Regions from separate parts of the Kosakonia sacchari SP1 genome, predicted to be linked through region 2. Evidence: predicted binding sites of a transcription regulator. Region 2 holds the regulator's gene; each other region holds the start of a gene.

Region 1 (5,595 bases), 410 kb from region 2:
TTTTGCGTTTTTGGTTTAGCTGTGGCATCCTTGCCGCTCTTTTCGCAGCGTCTGCGTTTTTGCCCTTGTCTGAGGGCATTTAAGGGTCAGCAATGAGTTTTTACGCAATTACTATTCTTGCCTTCGGTATGTCGATGGATTCTTTTGCCGCTGCTATCGGTAAAGGGGCGATGTTAAAACGCCCTCCGATGAGCGAAGCGCTACGCACCGGATTAATTTTTGGCGTTGTTGAAGCCATTACCCCGATTATCGGCTGGGCCGCAGGTTTAGCCGCCAGCCAGTACATCATGCAGTGGGATCACTGGATAGCCTTTGTACTGCTGTTTGCGCTTGGCGTGCGCATGATGAAAGAAGGTCTGAGTAAAACCACGGATGCAGAGGCAGAAGCACCGCGTCGCCATGGTTTCTGGTTGCTGGTTACCACCGCTATCGCTACCAGCCTTGATGCGATGGCCATCGGTGTCGGTCTGGCGTTTCTCAATGTGAACATTGTGACAACGGCGCTGATGATTGGCCTTGCGACCACCATCATGGCCACCACCGGTATGCTGCTGGGGCGCTTCCTTGGCACGGCGATCGGTAAATGGGCGGAAGTGCTCGGCGGTGTTGTGCTTATCTCTATCGGCAGCTCGATTCTGGTTGAACACTTAGGCTTACTGTAACTTGCCCGAACGTGAGAAATCGTCAACAATGCGTGCTCAGGTGATGGCGTTCCACCTGACCCAACCGCTTCACTGAGAAGCTGATGACGCCTGGTATGTCTCTGTCATGAGGCATGTCGGGCGTTTTTCTTTTGTTCCCTGCATGCCTCGCACTTTTGTTGATGAGGAAAAACATGCTGAAATCTTTATTTGCCGTAATTATTGGTGGTTCTGCAGGCTGCGTGATCCGCTGGCTACTCGCGATTCGTTTAAATACGCTGTTTCCCAATCTGCCACCCGGCACGCTGCTGGTAAATTTACTCGGTGGGCTGATTATTGGCGGCGCGCTGGCATTTTTTACCCGCCAGCCGCATCTTGATCCTACCTGGCGACTGCTGATCACCACCGGTTTATGCGGCGGTATGACCACCTTTTCCACTTTCTCTCTGGAGATTTTTGCCCAGTTGCAAACAGGCAACTACGTTTGGGCGCTTGCTTCCGTGCTGGTGCATGTAACGGGATCGATTTTAATGACTGCGCTGGGGTTTGCGCTGATAAACGCCTGGTATTGATAAAACCGGAAGGGGGAGCAATGCTGCTCCCCTTTTCGCAGGTTACTTCACGCCGCCATTTGCAGACAGGCTTGTGCGCAAGCCCGGCAACGTTTAGCGCACTGCTGGCAGTGTTGATGTTGATGCCTGCTGCACTCTTCCGCGCAGGCTTTGCACACATCGACGCAAATCCGGCAGAGCGAGGGTAAATGCACACTTTCCAGCGCCATAAATTGACCGGCAAGCCGACACAGGGCGGCACATTGTACGTCCAGCTTGATGCATTCACGCATCATGTCGATATTCTCTTCCTGCAGGCAAGAAAGCGCACAGTGTTCACAAGCCGCAGCACATTGATAACAGGCTTCGGCGCATCGTTGGTGTTCTGTATGCATGATTTATCTCCACAATATTTGTGTGTCATAAGATAAGTGTGCACAAAATATTTATCCCTACCATTTTATTTACACATTTCATCACATCATTAATTTTATGAGATGAGTAAAGCTTTAGTAACCCGCTTATAATTATAAAGATTTATTTTTGAATGCAACATATGTGTTTAAATATTTCTATCAGGGTTTTTATTTTTAGATTGATATATTTTGCGGCGATCAATTGACTAATTGGTATAAATAGCCAGACTTAAGGTTTCAACGCGATCGATATGGATTATTAACCGTATCGATTATATCTAAAACGAGATGTGGAGATATAACATGGCCGAACATAGAGGCGGTTCCGGTAATTTCGCAGAAGATCGCGAGAAAGCTTCCGAAGCGGGGCGTAAAGGTGGCCAGCACAGCGGCGGCAATTTTAAAAATGACCCCGAACGTGCATCCGAAGCCGGTAAAAAAGGTGGTAAAAATAGCCACGGTGGCGCTCAGAAATAGCCGTTTCGCTAGTTGTTTTTATTATCTGTAAAGTTCGGAACGGCAGCGGGCCGGAAACGGCTGGTTTATTTTTTTTACGGATAAATTTAATGAGGTATGAATGAATAAAAATGATGACGAGGAAGGTGAGAGAATTACCACCAGACCTGAACACCTGGCGCGAAGTTTGCCTGCTAATTTACTTGAATATTTTCATCATCCCTGCGAAATAATCACTATTAATTTTACCGAAGCAGTTGGTTTACATCTTCCCCCTTATAAGAAACGTCTCGTGCACAAAATGGCCAATCGCAAACAACCCCAAAAGAAAATAATCAGTAAACCCTTTTCACTTCTCTATCGGCGTTGTGCTTCTTAAACGGAGTGAACTATCCGTTTAATGTTGTTCCGCTAAAAGCAGCGTGGAGCCTTCAGCCATTCGTCATTACGAACACGAGCAGAACACTCTTCAGCGCATTGAAAATGCATAAAAAACAACCTTCAGGCCCAGCAAACTCGCGTTGCGCCTGAAGGCGTGCAATTGCATCTTTGTTACTAACAATAAGCGTGCTAATTATTAACGAATTTCAACAAGAAAAGCGCTATAAAACAGCGAGTTATGATGAAATAAACCGATCTTTTCGAATGAATTTTTTTATCGTTAACACATTGATGTTATTGATGATTTGTCTAAATTTCATCCATCCCAGGAGTTTCAACAAAACAGTATCGTAGCGGCAACCGCGCTTGATGGGCTGTTTTTTCGCCTGCCGCTTGGCCTCTATGGCGGCGGAGGATCTATAGTGAGTGAACTGAAGGCGACAAGAGGAGGTTTTGTGCTCTGTATTGAAAAAGATGATCCTCGTGAAGCGCCGGAATCGGGTGATAAAAAACCCCAGCCGGTGAAGAAATAAATAAAAAGGTCGCTACGGCGGCCTTTTTATCGATTATTCAGTCCGTTAACAGAAAAACCAGTAAGCAACTCGCGTGTATCTTCGCGGCCAGGTTGCTTTATCGAACGCAAATTGACGCCTGCTGGTTGGTTTTACTGCTTATCAATGCCGCTGAAGCGCGCATCTGTCGTTACGCACCGCAAGCCATGCGGGCGCAGAGAGTTACTCAGCTTTCTTTTCCACATGCCCGAGCGGTTTTTCCGGAAAGCAGTAGTCGCGCACGCGGCGCTTTAACTCTGCCGCATCAGGGAAACCGCCATCCAGCTTGCGATCCCAAATCACGTTGCCATCAACATCGATGACAAAAATCCCGCCAGTGCCCGGTATCAGCGTGACGGAACCGAGATCCGCACTAAACGTGTGCAACAATTCTTGCGCCATCCAGGTGGCGCGCAACATCCAGTTGCATTGTGAGCAGTAGTGCAAAGTGATGGTCGGTTTATTCATTGTTACTGTCTCCTGGCGCGAATGATAAAGGGAGCATAAAACTCATACCGCTGAAAATTGGACGGTAAAACAAATTTATTGCAAATGATAACTGTTATCATTATCTTCGGTGTCGATAACATAACAATAACCTGCAACTCTTTTGCGCTGACTGCAATCTTCCGCGGTCTCCTGGAAGTCATACGTGAGCCTGATACTAATAAATTCTAAGGCTTACAAGACAATATGTGTAAATCGCACCTTTCCCTGCAGCGCTTTAACAAGCGTGTGCTGGTCACTTCATTACTCGCAGCGTTGTATCAACCCTCCGCATTTGCGGTGGATAACGACACCTCATCGACAGCTTCCAGTGGCGCTCAGCAAGATAACGCTGAGGAGATGCTCGTCACCGCACCAGCACCGACATTAAAAGTCGGCAGTTCGCATTCCCTCAGTGCTCAGGATCTGCAAAACAAAGGCGCGAAAGATTTTGGCTCCATTATGCGTTATGAACCGCTCATCAGCGCCACGGGCGCAAGCGGCGGTTCCGGAAACGGCAAAAGCGGCTTCGATCGCGGCGGGTACACTGGCTACAACATTCGCGGCCTGGAAAGTAACCGCGTCGGCATCGATGTTGACGGCATTCCGCAGCCGGACGCCACCGGGCGCAGCTACGTAAGCCGTGCAGGCCTTAACACCTTTGGCATTGGCCGCGATTATATCGATCCGTATATGTACGGCAGCGTTGATATCCAGTCCGGCGCGACCCGTACCGAGCAAGCTAACACCTCCATTGGTGGCAAGGTCTCTTTCCGCCCGAAATCGGCGGATGATTACCTGCGCCCTGGCAAAGAGACCTACTTTGGTTACCAGAGCGATTATGACTCCGCCGATCGCAGCTGGCACAACGGCGTGACGGGAGCCGCAGGGGACGAAACCCTGCGCGGCATCATGGTCTATAGCCGTCGCGATGGTCAGCAAACCCGCAATAACAGCGGTACGGTTGACACCTATCCAGCGAACTGGCACTCAGATGCGATGATGGCTTCCGGCATCTGGCAACCGAATGACGCGCATAAATTCACCGGTACGCTGGATTACTACCACAAAACCAACCACACCCACTACGATGCGTGGAACAACGCCGGCAGCGCCATCCTTGGCGACGCACAGCAAACCAGCCAGACGCGCCGCTGGGGCGTGAGTCTGAAAGATGACTGGACGCCGATTAACGACTGGCTGGACAGCATGTCCAGCAAAGTCTATTACCAGCACACCGAAGCGCATGACCGCACTTATATGCCGGACAGTGTCACGGCGACCATGGAAACGGTCTACTCCAATTACGACACCGATACCTGGGGCATTCAGAATGCGCTGGCGAAAACATTCGGACGTCACGATCTGAGCGCCGGTTTTAACGCCAGCACCAGTAAAACCGAGCGTCCGTTTAACCAGTCACCGGTCCCGAGCGACTTTAGCGAGATCATGCAGCCGGAAGCCGATAGCCGCAGCTACACGTTAGGCGCATTTCTGCAGGATCAGCTTAATTTCACTGCCGATGGCCACCACTTCGCCATCATTCCCGGCGTGCGCGTGGTTCATCAGTCGACAAAACCGGAAAACCTCTCCAGCCTGACCGCCAATAGCAGCGTGCTGGACGAAGCCGATGTGTCCTCCCTGTACGGTAAAAATTCCGACACACAACTGCTGCCATCGCTGACCTTCCAGTACGACTTCACGCCGCGTCTGATGACATACCTGCAATACAAACGCGGCGCGCAGTTCCCCAACGCCAGCCAGTTGTATGGCTCCTGGAACCTGGGTTCCAGCTATGCAGGGCGCGGGCAATATGCGCTTATCGGGAATACGGATTTGGATACCGAAACCAGCGATAACCTTGAGTGGGGCATGAAAGGCGAGGTGACCGAGGGCGTAACGCTGCGCACGGCGCTGTTCTACAACAGTTATAAAAACTTTATCGCCTATACCCGTTACACCCGCTCCGGTAACCCGGATAAATTCACCAACGTGCCATCTAACATCTACACCACCTATCAGGCGGAAAACCGCGATAAAGCTTTTATCTATGGCGGCGAAATTAGCGCGAAATTTAACTTTGGCACCTGGTTTGAACAGGTCGATGGTCTGA
Region 2 (5,595 bases):
GAACTACCCGGCCATGGCGCAGGATCTGCTGGATACGTTGAACGCTCATCAGTTCGACAAAGCGACCTTTATTGGTCACTCCATGGGCGGTAAAGCCGTGATGGCGTTAACAGCGCTCGCGCCAGAGCGTATTGATCAACTGGTGGCGATTGATATTGCGCCTGTGGATTACCAGGTGCGCCGCCATGACGAAATTTTTGCCGCCATCAACGCGGTCAGTGATGCAGAAGCATCCACTCGCCAGCAAGCTGCAACCCTGATGCGTGAACATATAAATGAAGAAGGTGTCATTCAGTTCCTGCTGAAATCCTTTGTCGACGGTACGTGGCGTTTCAACGTGCCGGTGTTATGGGAGCAATACCCGCATATTGTCGGCTGGGAAACGGTTCCGGCCTGGAACAAACCGGCTCTGTTTGTTCGCGGTGGAAATTCCCCTTACGTCACTGAAGCCTACCGTGACACGCTGCTGGCGCAGTTCCCACAAGCGCGAGCGCATGTGATTGCCGGTGCCGGCCATTGGGTTCATGCCGAGAAACCCGACGCGGTTTTGCGTGCTATTCGTCGCTATCTCGCTGAAAAGACAAATTGATTAAAAAGGCGGCGACTGGTCGTTTCAACGCGCCCGGTCGTTGGCGTGTCCGTTGTGCTGATGTATGATGGCGCGCTATTCAGCCCGGGCGCGCCGCCCGATTGCTTGTTTTTCCCGTAGTATGCTTAGACCATGGCTAAAGAACAAACGGACCGTACGACACTAGATCTGTTCGCGAATGAGCGTCGCCCGGGACGGCCGAAGACAAACCCGCTCTCGCGCGATGAACAATTGCGCATCAACAAACGCAATCAGCTAAAACGCGATAAAGTTCGTGGGCTTAAGCGTGTCGAATTAAAACTCAACGTGGAAGCCGTCGATGCGTTAAACGAGCTGGCGGAAGCGCGTGATATGAGCCGCAGCGAGCTTATCGAAGAGATGCTGCTGGCGCAGCTGAAGGCATTGCGCGGCTAGCGAATCCTCCGAAACATCATCGAAATAACACTTTCATGTGTCATACAGTGCAGTCCGACGCGATAGCAGTTTCCGCGTGCTTCCCTGTTCTGCTATGATTGCCCTTATCTGTAGGCGTAGCGCCACCACCATACTCATTAAGTTTCAAGAGGTTATTTTACTCATGGCAATTACAGGCATTTTCTTCGGCAGCGACACCGGCAACACCGAAAACATCGCGAAAATGATTCAGAGTCAGCTTGGTAAAGACGTTGCCGACGTACATGACATTGCCAAGAGCAGCAAAGAAGATATCGAAGGGTATGACATTCTGTTGCTCGGCATTCCTACCTGGTACTATGGTGAAGCGCAGTGCGACTGGGATGACTTTTTCCCGACGCTGGAAGAGATCGACTTTAACGGTAAATTAGTTGCGCTGTTCGGCTGTGGCGACCAGGAAGATTACGCGGAATATTTCTGCGATGCGCTGGGCACCATTCGCGATATCATCGAACCGCGCGGCGCGACCATTGTTGGTCACTGGCCGACTGCGGGCTACCATTTTGAAGCCTCTAAAGGTCTGGCGGACGATGACCACTTCGTTGGCCTGGCGATTGACGAAGACCGTCAACCTGAGCTGACTTCCGAACGCGTTCAAAAATGGGTAAAACAGGTTCGCGAAGAGTTGCACCTGGACGATATCCTTAATGCCTGAGTTTTTTACGGCGTAATCTGTGGATTGCGCCGTATTAATAGATAAAAGCAATGGAAATAATTGCTACAAATTTTTAACTTTTTTATCCATCGCTGTACAATGAGCCCTGCTAAACTGGGTGCCGCCGTAAAGGACTTTGCTGGCGACACCACGTTTTATAAGCTTACTTTACTTGAGGGCTTGCAGTTTTCATCCAGCCATGGCAGTTCTATAATGAGACGCATTACCCCAGGTGCATTCCTTATAACTTCCGCTAAGGAAGTGAATCGTATAGCAACAGGACAGATTCCGCATGACTGACAACAATACCGCATTAAAGAAGGCCGGCCTGAAAGTCACGCTTCCTCGGTTAAAAATCCTTGAAGTGCTTCAGGAACCGGATAACCATCATGTCAGTGCGGAAGATTTATACAAACGACTGATCGACATGGGCGAAGAGATCGGACTGGCAACGGTTTACCGTGTACTGAACCAGTTTGACGACGCCGGGATTGTGACCCGTCATAACTTCGAAGGCGGCAAGTCCGTTTTTGAACTGACTCAGCAACATCACCACGATCACCTGATCTGCCTCGATTGCGGCAAGGTGATTGAATTCAGTGATGACTCCATTGAAGCGCGTCAGCGTGAAATCGCCGCGAAACACGGCATTCGCCTGACTAACCACAGTCTTTACCTTTACGGTCACTGCGCCGAAGGTGACTGCCGCGAAGATGAACACGCGCACGACGCGAAATAACAGCTTTTGAAGCCTAAAAAGCCAACCTGACGGTTGGCTTTTTTTTGCCTGCAATACTGGCAAAAAAGAAAAACCCGGCAAGCTCGCGCCGCCGGGTGTAATCACTGCCTCACATTACGCTTTTACGCTGTCGACACGGCTAAAGCGTTTACCGTCCGGGCTGACGGTTCGCACCTGCACTTCCCCGCTCACTTGCGGACGCGCTTTATCGTCGTAGCGCTGCCAGTTTTTGCCGCCGTCGGTTGAAAACTCAACCACCATGCCTGGGAAGCTGGTATTGGCTTCAAGTTTTCCACCCACCACGCGCGCGCCCGGTACTGGCAGGCGGTAATGAACACCAGCCTTATCCAGTTTCGCCAGTTCGCGATGACCTAACAGGTTCGCAAAGCGTTGCCAGTCACGTTCCAGCGCTTTCACATCTACCAGATGTGTCTCACCGCCTTTGTATTCACGTCCGGCTTTGTAATCCTGCTCCCAGCCCGCGCGATGCCATGCACGTTCAGCCACCGAAACCATACGCGGATAAATCATGTACTCCATCTGGTTATCGGTGCGCACCACCTCGCTCCACAGCTGCGCAGAAAGGCCATACGCGCCCGGCCACGGTTTGTCGGATTTCGCGCTAAACGGGTTGCCATCACGATCGAGCGAGGTTTCCGCGTTCTGCGGCATGTTGTCCGGGGCGAAACTGAAAATCTTACGTTCATCGCTAAAACGCGTACCCCAGTAGTAACCGCTTTCGGCCGGGTTGACCTCATTCGGGAAATCGAGATAAACGTAATCAGGGTTAGAGACCACAACGCGGAAGCCTTTGTTCGCCCAGTCATTCACCGAGTCAAAACCGCCCCAGTAGAGCGTATCCCAGAAGTTAACATTGACATGATCGGTGGCGAACACCGACGCGTCTTTGGCATCTTTCAAACCGTCCTGCCACGCCTGCATCGTGTCAATGCCGTGCGCTTTCACCAGCTTGCTGACCTCAACGCCAAAATAGCTGGAGAGATGTTCCACGTCGGCAACTTTGCCCTCTTTGATCATCGCCTGGCAGGCTTGCGATTTCGCCCACGGCTTATCCTGATTGCTCTGATCAATAATGCCTTTGCCCGCTTCCGGTTTTTTCTGATCCGTATAACCGGCGCCCAGATAGATGTTTTTCGCTTCGTCACCGCCAAAATGCCAGGTATTCAGCGGCAGCCCGGCTTCTTTATGCATCTGCTGGATTTCACCAATCACTTTGTCTACGAAGTTACGCGACGAATCAAGGCACGGATTGAGATAACCAGTGCGGTTATAGAACTGCACACCGGTGGTGTTCGATGTATCAGTGGGATCCAGCAGACGATATTGATTTGCCTCTTTCTCTTTGCCTGCTTTCATCAGGCGATCGTAACGCGCTTCCATCGAGATCACCGCTGCACGCGCATGAGCTGGCATATCGATTTCCGGGATCACTTCGATTTGTCGCGCTTTGGCGTATTTGAGGATTTCGATGTAATCGGCACGGCTGAAGTGACCGCTACCGTTGTTATTACTGTCCGGTCCGGAACCGAGCTGCGGCAACAGGCACGTTTTCTCACTCAGATCATGACAACGCTTACTGCCGATATCGGTCAGTTCCGGCAGGCCGGGGATCTCAATGCGCCAGCCTTCATCATCCGTAAGATGGAAATGGAATTTGTTCAGTTTGTATGCCGACATCTGATCTAACAGGCGCAGTACCGCCGCTTTACTGTGGAAGTTGCGACCAACATCCAGCTGGATGCCGCGATAATCAAAACGCGGTGCATCTTTCGCTTCAAGCGCGGCAATCTTCATCTCGCCCGTAGCAGGAACGAGCGACAGCAGCGATTGCAGACCGTAGAACACGCCCGCTTGATCGTAGCCGGTCACCACGGTTTCTTTCGCGCCAATATGCAGACGGTACGCGCCAGACACCGCCTCATCGCCGCTAAAGGTGTTGCTGGCAATTTCAGTCCGTAGCGGATAATTGCCCTCTTTCACGCCCAGTAATGCAAAACGTGATTTCACCGCATCTTGTGCATCGGCACTCAGCGCGGAGAGATCCAGCTTCACGCCCTTACTCAGGTCGACATCCTGCCCGTGGATGTTAACGTGCTGTGGCGTTGGCACAATCTGGCCACGCAGCGACGCGAGATTTAGCGTTTTCACATCGCTATTTTTCTCAAAGCGCGCCTCAGCAGTCATCAGGATATTTTTGTCGTCCGGCGTACGTTTCCACTGGTTATCAAGCGGCGTAACAAAGCGGGATAAATCTTCCGTATCCGTATTGGCAATCACTTTCGCCGTCGCGCCGTCGGCGGTGACGTACCAGCGCGGCAGCACATCGGTGATAAACAACTGCCAGTATTCATTAATAATCGGGATCTCTATCGCCTGCTTTGCCGGGAAACCGGTAAATTTGTCGGTCGGCTCCAGCTTATGCAGGTCGCCCATAATATGGGTCACTTTGAACTGATCGTTTGCCACCTCCAGCACCGGACGAATGCTGTGAAAATAGATGGCCCACGCGTTGTCGGTTACCGCGTCGCCATTATTGGTCAGGGTGATCACCGCTTTGTTGCAGGACGCCCAATCGGCGCCGAGCTTCGCACAGTCAACGCCGTGTTGCGCGGCGAAATTATCTTTCACCGCATAGTTGAGATGAAACTGGCTGATAGCATCAACGGTACTCTGATTCGCCAGCGCCGCAGTGCTGCCCAGCATCGCCAGTACGGCACTGGCGAGCAGACTTAAACGAATTGTTTTCATTACGTATTCCTTGTAGTTTGCCGGGCCGAACCCGGCATGCGCTCATCAGAAAATGGTAAACGGTGCGATAACCATAAACTTCACATCGCGCTCATCCTGGAAGATGTTGCCATAACCACCGCTGTAGCTTGGGATGTCGGAATGGTTGTCGTACTGAGTGAAATGCAGCTTGAACATCGTGCCTTTCGCACGTCCGTCCTGCAGGGTGTAAATTGCATCGAGGCTGTAAGAGGACTCTTTCAGGCGATAGTTCGGATCGTAATAGGCATCTGGCGTTGCCATGTCAGCCGGTTTCGCATCCCAGGCGTAAGCGTAAGACGCGCCCACCGTCCAGCCCGGCAGGTTCCAGTTCTTCAGGTCGTACATTGCGCCGAAGAACACCGCTTTCTC
Region 3 (5,595 bases), 1.4 Mb from region 2:
GTAAAAGCGCGGGAAGCGTGGCGGCAAGGTGATGTGGCAACGCTGCATCAGGTGCAGCAAGAGATCGGCAAATTTATGGCCATCTACAGCATCGGCGACGATTTTGTTACTACCATCAAAACCGTGGTATCGCGCAAATTTGGCTACTGTACACCCGTCGCCCGTAACTTCGGTGGCGCCCTCAATGAAGATCAGTGCAATATTATCGACACTGTTTTTGCTATCCGCTAATGCAAAAGCCGGCCTGTAAAGGTCGGCTTCATTCCGTTATTTCACGGTGTTTCGTATCGACATTTCCGCTTCCGCCCCTTTCACTTTTCGTGACCAAACGGAAGTTAGAATCGGCACCAGGATCGAGGTAACGATCACCGAAGTCGCCACCAGCGCGGTCGCGGCTGGCGCCATCGCTTTGAAGTCCGGCACCATTTCAGCAATCAGCACCGGCGTTGCCACCGCAGCACCAGCCGAACTGGAGGCTGCCAGGCCCGCAGTGCCGTCACCGCCGCCAATCAGTTTATCGGCAATTATCAGCGGGATCCCGGTAATCACAATCACCGCGACACCCAGCAAAATCCCCAGCAGCCCGGTTTGTGCAATCACACTTAAATCGATGGTGTTGCCAAGCGCGAAGGCGAAGAACGGAATCAGTGTTTGCACTGCCTTGCTGAAGAACTCGCGCAGTTCCGGGTCGAGATTACCCAGCGCGAACCCCACGAGGAATGGCAGCACCGCGCCGACAAACACATGCGGTTCAAGAGAAGCAATCCCGGCAGTGCCGAGAATAATCATCGTCATCAATGGACCGGATTCCAGCGACATCAGCACAAATGCCCCGGCCTCCTCCTTAGTGCCGTACTGCTGCATGATGGAGGCATACAACCCGCCGTTGGTCATATCCATCGATGCTACCAGCGCCAGTGTCGATAGTCCGGCAAAAAAACCCGCTTCCACGCCGTGTTCCGGAATCAACCGCGACGCGACAGCCGCCACGACCCAGGCGACCACGATTTTCGTCACCACCAGCGTGCCGGATTTACGCAGCACCGTACCGGTCGCGCTCAGTTTGATCGACGCGCCCATGCAAAAAAACCACACCGCCAGGATCGGCACGGTGCCGGTAATCATACCGTTGGTGAACGAACCGAAATACTTCCCTGCGCCGGGCGCAAAAGTGTGGCACAAGGCACCGATGAACAATGGAACCAGCATCATCCCGCCAGGGATTTTTTCTATTGCACGCTTGATTTGCATATCTTCACCTGTAAAAACCGTTCGATTTTTATGGCGCTGGCACTCCGGTTAAACGGAACAACAGCCGCGCGGATGAAGAGAGCGTAGACCCGGATTAATGCGAGAAAAGTGATCAAACAACCATAACAAAACATTATTTCATTATTTTAGGATCATCGTTCCTTTTGGTTTATGGCAGACAAAAGGAATAAAAAAACCCCGCCGGCAATGCCTGGCGGGGTTTCGACTCACGCGCTAATGCGTGACGAAAGCGGCTTATTTTTTCGCAGCGAAACGTGCAGCAGCTTCGTCCCAGTTCACCACGTTCCAGAACTCTTTGATGTAGTCCGGACGGCGGTTCTGGAATTTCAGGTAGTAAGCGTGTTCCCACACATCCAGGCCCACGATCGGGAAGCCAGACGCGCCAGAGATCGCTTCACCCATCAGCGGGGAATCCTGGTTTGCGGTAGAAACCACAGCCAGTTTGTCACCTTTCAGTACCAGCCATGCCCAGCCGGAACCAAAGCGAGTTGCCGCTGCTTTTTCGAATTCAGCTTTGAAATTGTCCACGGAACCGAAATCACGCTCGATAGCGGCTTTCAGATCGCCCTGCAGGGTAGTGCCTTTTTTCAGGCCTTTCCAGAACAGGCTGTGGTTAGCGTGACCGCCTGCGTTGTTACGCAGTACGGTTTTTTTGTCTGCTGGCAGCTGGTCCAGTTTGGTGATCAGCTCTTCAACCGGCAGGCTCGCGAACTCCGGCAGGCTTTCCAGCGCGGCGTTTGCGTTGTTCACGTAGGTCTGGTGATGTTTAGTGTGATGGATTTCCATCGTCTGCTTGTCGAAATGCGGTTCGAGGGCATCGTATGCATACGGCAGAGCGGGCAGTGTATAGCTCATATTCATCTCCATTAAGGGTAAGCGGCTATTGTGTTAACGCCGCGTAAGCAGTTGGTTCATTATAGTTAATTAAATGATATTGAAAATGTTTATCAATGCCGTAGTTTTAATAAGGTTATAACTTTTGGTTATGTTATTGAATTTGTGAAGCCGCTCACCCTCATCATGCGCTCATTGCCAGCCTGCAACGCAACGCGGCAAACGCCTCAAGGTTAATCCTCTGACCGATTTTTACACTCATCAGGTCGGCTGCTCGTATCCCGGCGATAAAAACAAAGAGGATTGTGAAATGAGTAACGCGATTACGATGGGTATTTTTTGGCATTTGATAGGTGCAGCCAGTGCAGCCTGTTTCTATGCCCCGTTTAAAAAGGTAAGAAGTTGGTCCTGGGAAACCATGTGGTCAATCGGCGGCATCGTCTCCTGGTTGATCCTTCCCTGGACTATCAGCGCGCTGTTATTGCCTGATTTTTGGGCTTATTTCAGTTCGTTTAGCGCTTCAACTCTGCTGCCGGTGTTTCTTTTCGGCGCAATGTGGGGCATCGGTAACATCAACTATGGCCTGACCATGCGCTACTTAGGCATGTCGATGGGCATTGGTATCGCCATTGGCATTACGCTGATTGTCGGTACGTTGATGACGCCGATCCTCAACGGTCACTTCGATGTGCTGATCAACACCGAAGGCGGGCGGATGACGCTGCTGGGTGTGCTGGTAGCGTTGATTGGCGTTGGCATTGTCACCCGCGCCGGTCAGTTGAAAGAGCGCAAAATGGGCATCAAAGCCGAAGAGTTCAACCTGAGAAAAGGGTTAGCGCTGGCGGTAATGTGCGGCGTGTTCTCTGCCGGGATGTCCTTTGCGATGAATGCCGCCAAACCAATGCACGAAGCCGCTGCCGCACTGGGTATCGACCCGCTCTACACTGCGCTGCCAAGTTATGTGGTGATCATGGGCGGCGGTGCGCTGGTCAACCTGAGTTTCTGTTTTATCCGCCTGGCAAAAGTAAAAAACCTGTCGCTAAAAGCCGACTTCTCGCTGGCAAAAGGGCTGATCATCAGCAATATCCTGCTTTCCGCGCTGGGCGGCCTGATGTGGTATCTGCAATTCTTCTTCTACGCCTGGGGCCATGCGCGTATTCCGGGGCAGTATGACTACATTAGTTGGATGCTGCATATGAGCTTCTATGTGCTGTGCGGCGGGCTGGTTGGGCTGGTGCTCAAAGAGTGGAAGAACGCCGGACGACAACCGGTAAGTGTGCTGAGTCTCGGTTGTGTGGTAATCATTGTCGCCGCCAATATCGTCGGCCTCGGCATGGCGAGCTAATCAGGCAGCAACCCGGCTACGATGACGCCACTGACCTGGCGTCATCCCTACCTCGCGGCTAAACACCACCGAAAAGTAATTACTGTCCTCAAAGCCACACTGCATGGCGATTTCGCTGATCATCTGCTCGGAGTGCTGCAACAAAAATTGCGCGTGGCAAATGCGCAACTGACGCAAATAGTGGTTGATGGTCATCCCGGTTTGAGTACGAAACTGCTGGCGCAGCGCCCGCTCGCTGCACTGTTCCTGTTCACAAAAACGCTCCAGCACAAAGCTGCGATTCAGGCTGCCGGAAAGCGCGGTAATAAGCTTATCCAGCAGCGTTTCGCTATGGGTCGCGGCAAGGTTATCGGTGGCAAAACGGTGCCGTTTTAAGGTCATCACCAGTTGGGCAAACAGGGTTTCCGCCATCAAATTGGCCAGCGGATCGTCCTTCGCGCTCTCATGTTCCAGTTGCGTAATCACCTGCCGCGCCTGCGCCATTCCGCTGCTGCCAATACGCCAGTGCGGGTTCCCTGGCGCGCCGTTAAGCCCCGGAATATGCGCCGCCCAGTCGAGGTTCAGCGTCAGCCGGTCCGGACAGTAGATAATGTTCTGCAACACCAGGTCATTAACCGAGGCGTAAGAGTGGCAATCTTCGGCGCGAATATAAAACAGATCGCCGCGCGTAATGCGGTAAGGGCGGCCATTAAGCACGTGCAAACCATTGCCGCGCCACACCATCACCAGTTCGCAGAACTCATGGGTATGTTCGGCAAAAACATTTTGCGGGTAGCGATCGGCCACCGCGACCGCCTGTCCGGCGCGCGGGAAAAAGTCTGCTTTACGAAGAATTAACTGACCAGCCACAACGCCACCTCTGCCGTGAACAACCTGACATTATTAACGGAAGCCCGGCAAAAAATCGGTGATAGCCTTCTCGTTACTGAAGCAGCGTGTCGCGCCCCTGGCGGATATCACGCGGTGACCAGTCAAACTCGCGGCGAAACAGCGTCGAAAAGTGGTTACTGTCGCCGAAACCGCAGCGAAAGGCGATATCGGTAACACTCTCGTCGCTATGGCGCAGCATATGGCGCGCTTTAATCAACCGCAGGCGGTTCAAATAGCGCTGCGGCGTCATGCCGGTGGACTGTTTTAGCTGGCGGTGCAGCGTACGCAACGACAAGGTGAACTGTTCCGCCAGCGACTCCCAGCAAATATCCTCGGCGAAGTGATCCTCCAGCCACAGCATCAGCTGGTTGAGCCGCGCATCGCTGTTGCCCGCATCTTCCTGCTGGCTGCTTTTACGCAATAACACCAGCAACTGCATAAACAGGATCTCGCGGTTGGCAATGTCATGGGTTGTCGCTTCACTGCCCATCTCTTCCATCTGACTAATGATGCCGCGCACCAGCCCCAGCGTGTGTTGGCTTACCCGCCAGTGCGATGGGTAATGCCCGTCCTGCTCCTGCGGCAGCAACTGGTTCAACCCGGCAAGGAACTGGAACGCATCCGGCGAACGGTACAGCACATTGGTCAAACAGAGATTATCGGTATGTTCATACAAATGGCGGTCATGATCGCGCACAAAACAGACCGTCCCGCCGCTGATGGTATAAGGCTGACCATTGAACACATGAATCCCCGTTCCATGTTCAACAATCACAATTTCATGAAAATCATGATGATGTTCCGGAAACGCGGCCTGGGGCAATCGCGGTTCAATGGCAACGGGTGATTTACCTGACGGAAAAAAATCCACGCTATGCAATACGGTCATGATGGCCCCGGTCTTGAGAAATGTTCTCAAAATAGTAATTAAGGGTTTTCGACCTCACCTTAAATTTTCGACGCCGATTTGCGCATAGCCTGCCGTTTTTTCAAGAAACGGCCGGAAAGATCGGGAAATGTGGTGAGGGTCACAATGGCCGAAAACCTCGCGATTACTGGAAACTGTGAACTCTCTCACGTTCACCTTTGCTTTCTTGCCAGCGCGAAATCGCCGTTGTCAGTAGCAAGAAGGTACGACGGTTCCGCCCTTTTTAGACTGTCCGCAATGACTCTAAGAAGGACCCGATCATGACTTTTCGCCATTGTGTTGCGGTGGATTTAGGCGCCTCCAGCGGACGCGTCATGCTGGCGCGCTATGACCGCCAGAACCGCAC

The links. The regulator Fur, encoded in region 2, represses iron uptake genes when iron is present. The targets are predictions, from matches to a motif close to ATAATAATGAGAACNACTATCAA.
Region 1: the regulator Fur is predicted to act here: its motif matches at 3,549-3,571, upstream of C813_RS41145 (TonB-dependent receptor domain-containing protein).
Region 3: the regulator Fur is predicted to act here: its motif matches at 2,201-2,223, upstream of sodA (superoxide dismutase [Mn]).

What each region holds. Positions count from the first base shown of each region.
Region 1 covers NZ_CP007215.2:3,825,975-3,831,569, reverse strand. Annotated here, with positions in the region: gene mntP (manganese efflux pump MntP) at 93-662, shown strand; fluoride riboswitch at 693-762, shown strand; gene crcB (fluoride efflux transporter CrcB) at 836-1,213, shown strand; gene C813_RS46555 (four-helix bundle copper-binding protein) at 1,261-1,587, opposite strand; gene C813_RS41160 (con-10 family general stress protein) at 1,912-2,085, shown strand; gene C813_RS47220 (hypothetical protein) at 2,186-2,443, shown strand; gene C813_RS41155 (SelT/SelW/SelH family protein) at 3,180-3,464, opposite strand; gene C813_RS41145 (TonB-dependent receptor domain-containing protein) at 3,690-5,595, shown strand, end outside.
Region 2 covers NZ_CP007215.2:3,416,522-3,422,116, forward strand. Annotated here, with positions in the region: gene ybfF (esterase) at 1-589, shown strand, start outside; gene ybfE (LexA regulated protein) at 722-1,003, shown strand; gene fldA (flavodoxin FldA) at 1,167-1,697, shown strand; gene fur (ferric iron uptake transcriptional regulator) at 1,990-2,436, shown strand; gene C813_RS39205 (beta-N-acetylhexosaminidase) at 2,551-5,205, opposite strand; gene chiP (chitoporin ChiP) at 5,251-5,595, opposite strand, start outside.
Region 3 covers NZ_CP007215.2:4,788,714-4,794,308, forward strand. Annotated here, with positions in the region: gene C813_RS45590 (dihydrodipicolinate synthase family protein) at 1-231, shown strand, start outside; gene kdgT (2-keto-3-deoxygluconate transporter) at 268-1,251, opposite strand; gene sodA (superoxide dismutase [Mn]) at 1,507-2,127, opposite strand; gene rhaT (L-rhamnose/proton symporter RhaT) at 2,417-3,451, shown strand; gene rhaR (HTH-type transcriptional activator RhaR) at 3,452-4,300, opposite strand; gene rhaS (HTH-type transcriptional activator RhaS) at 4,374-5,210, opposite strand; gene rhaB (rhamnulokinase) at 5,510-5,595, shown strand, end outside.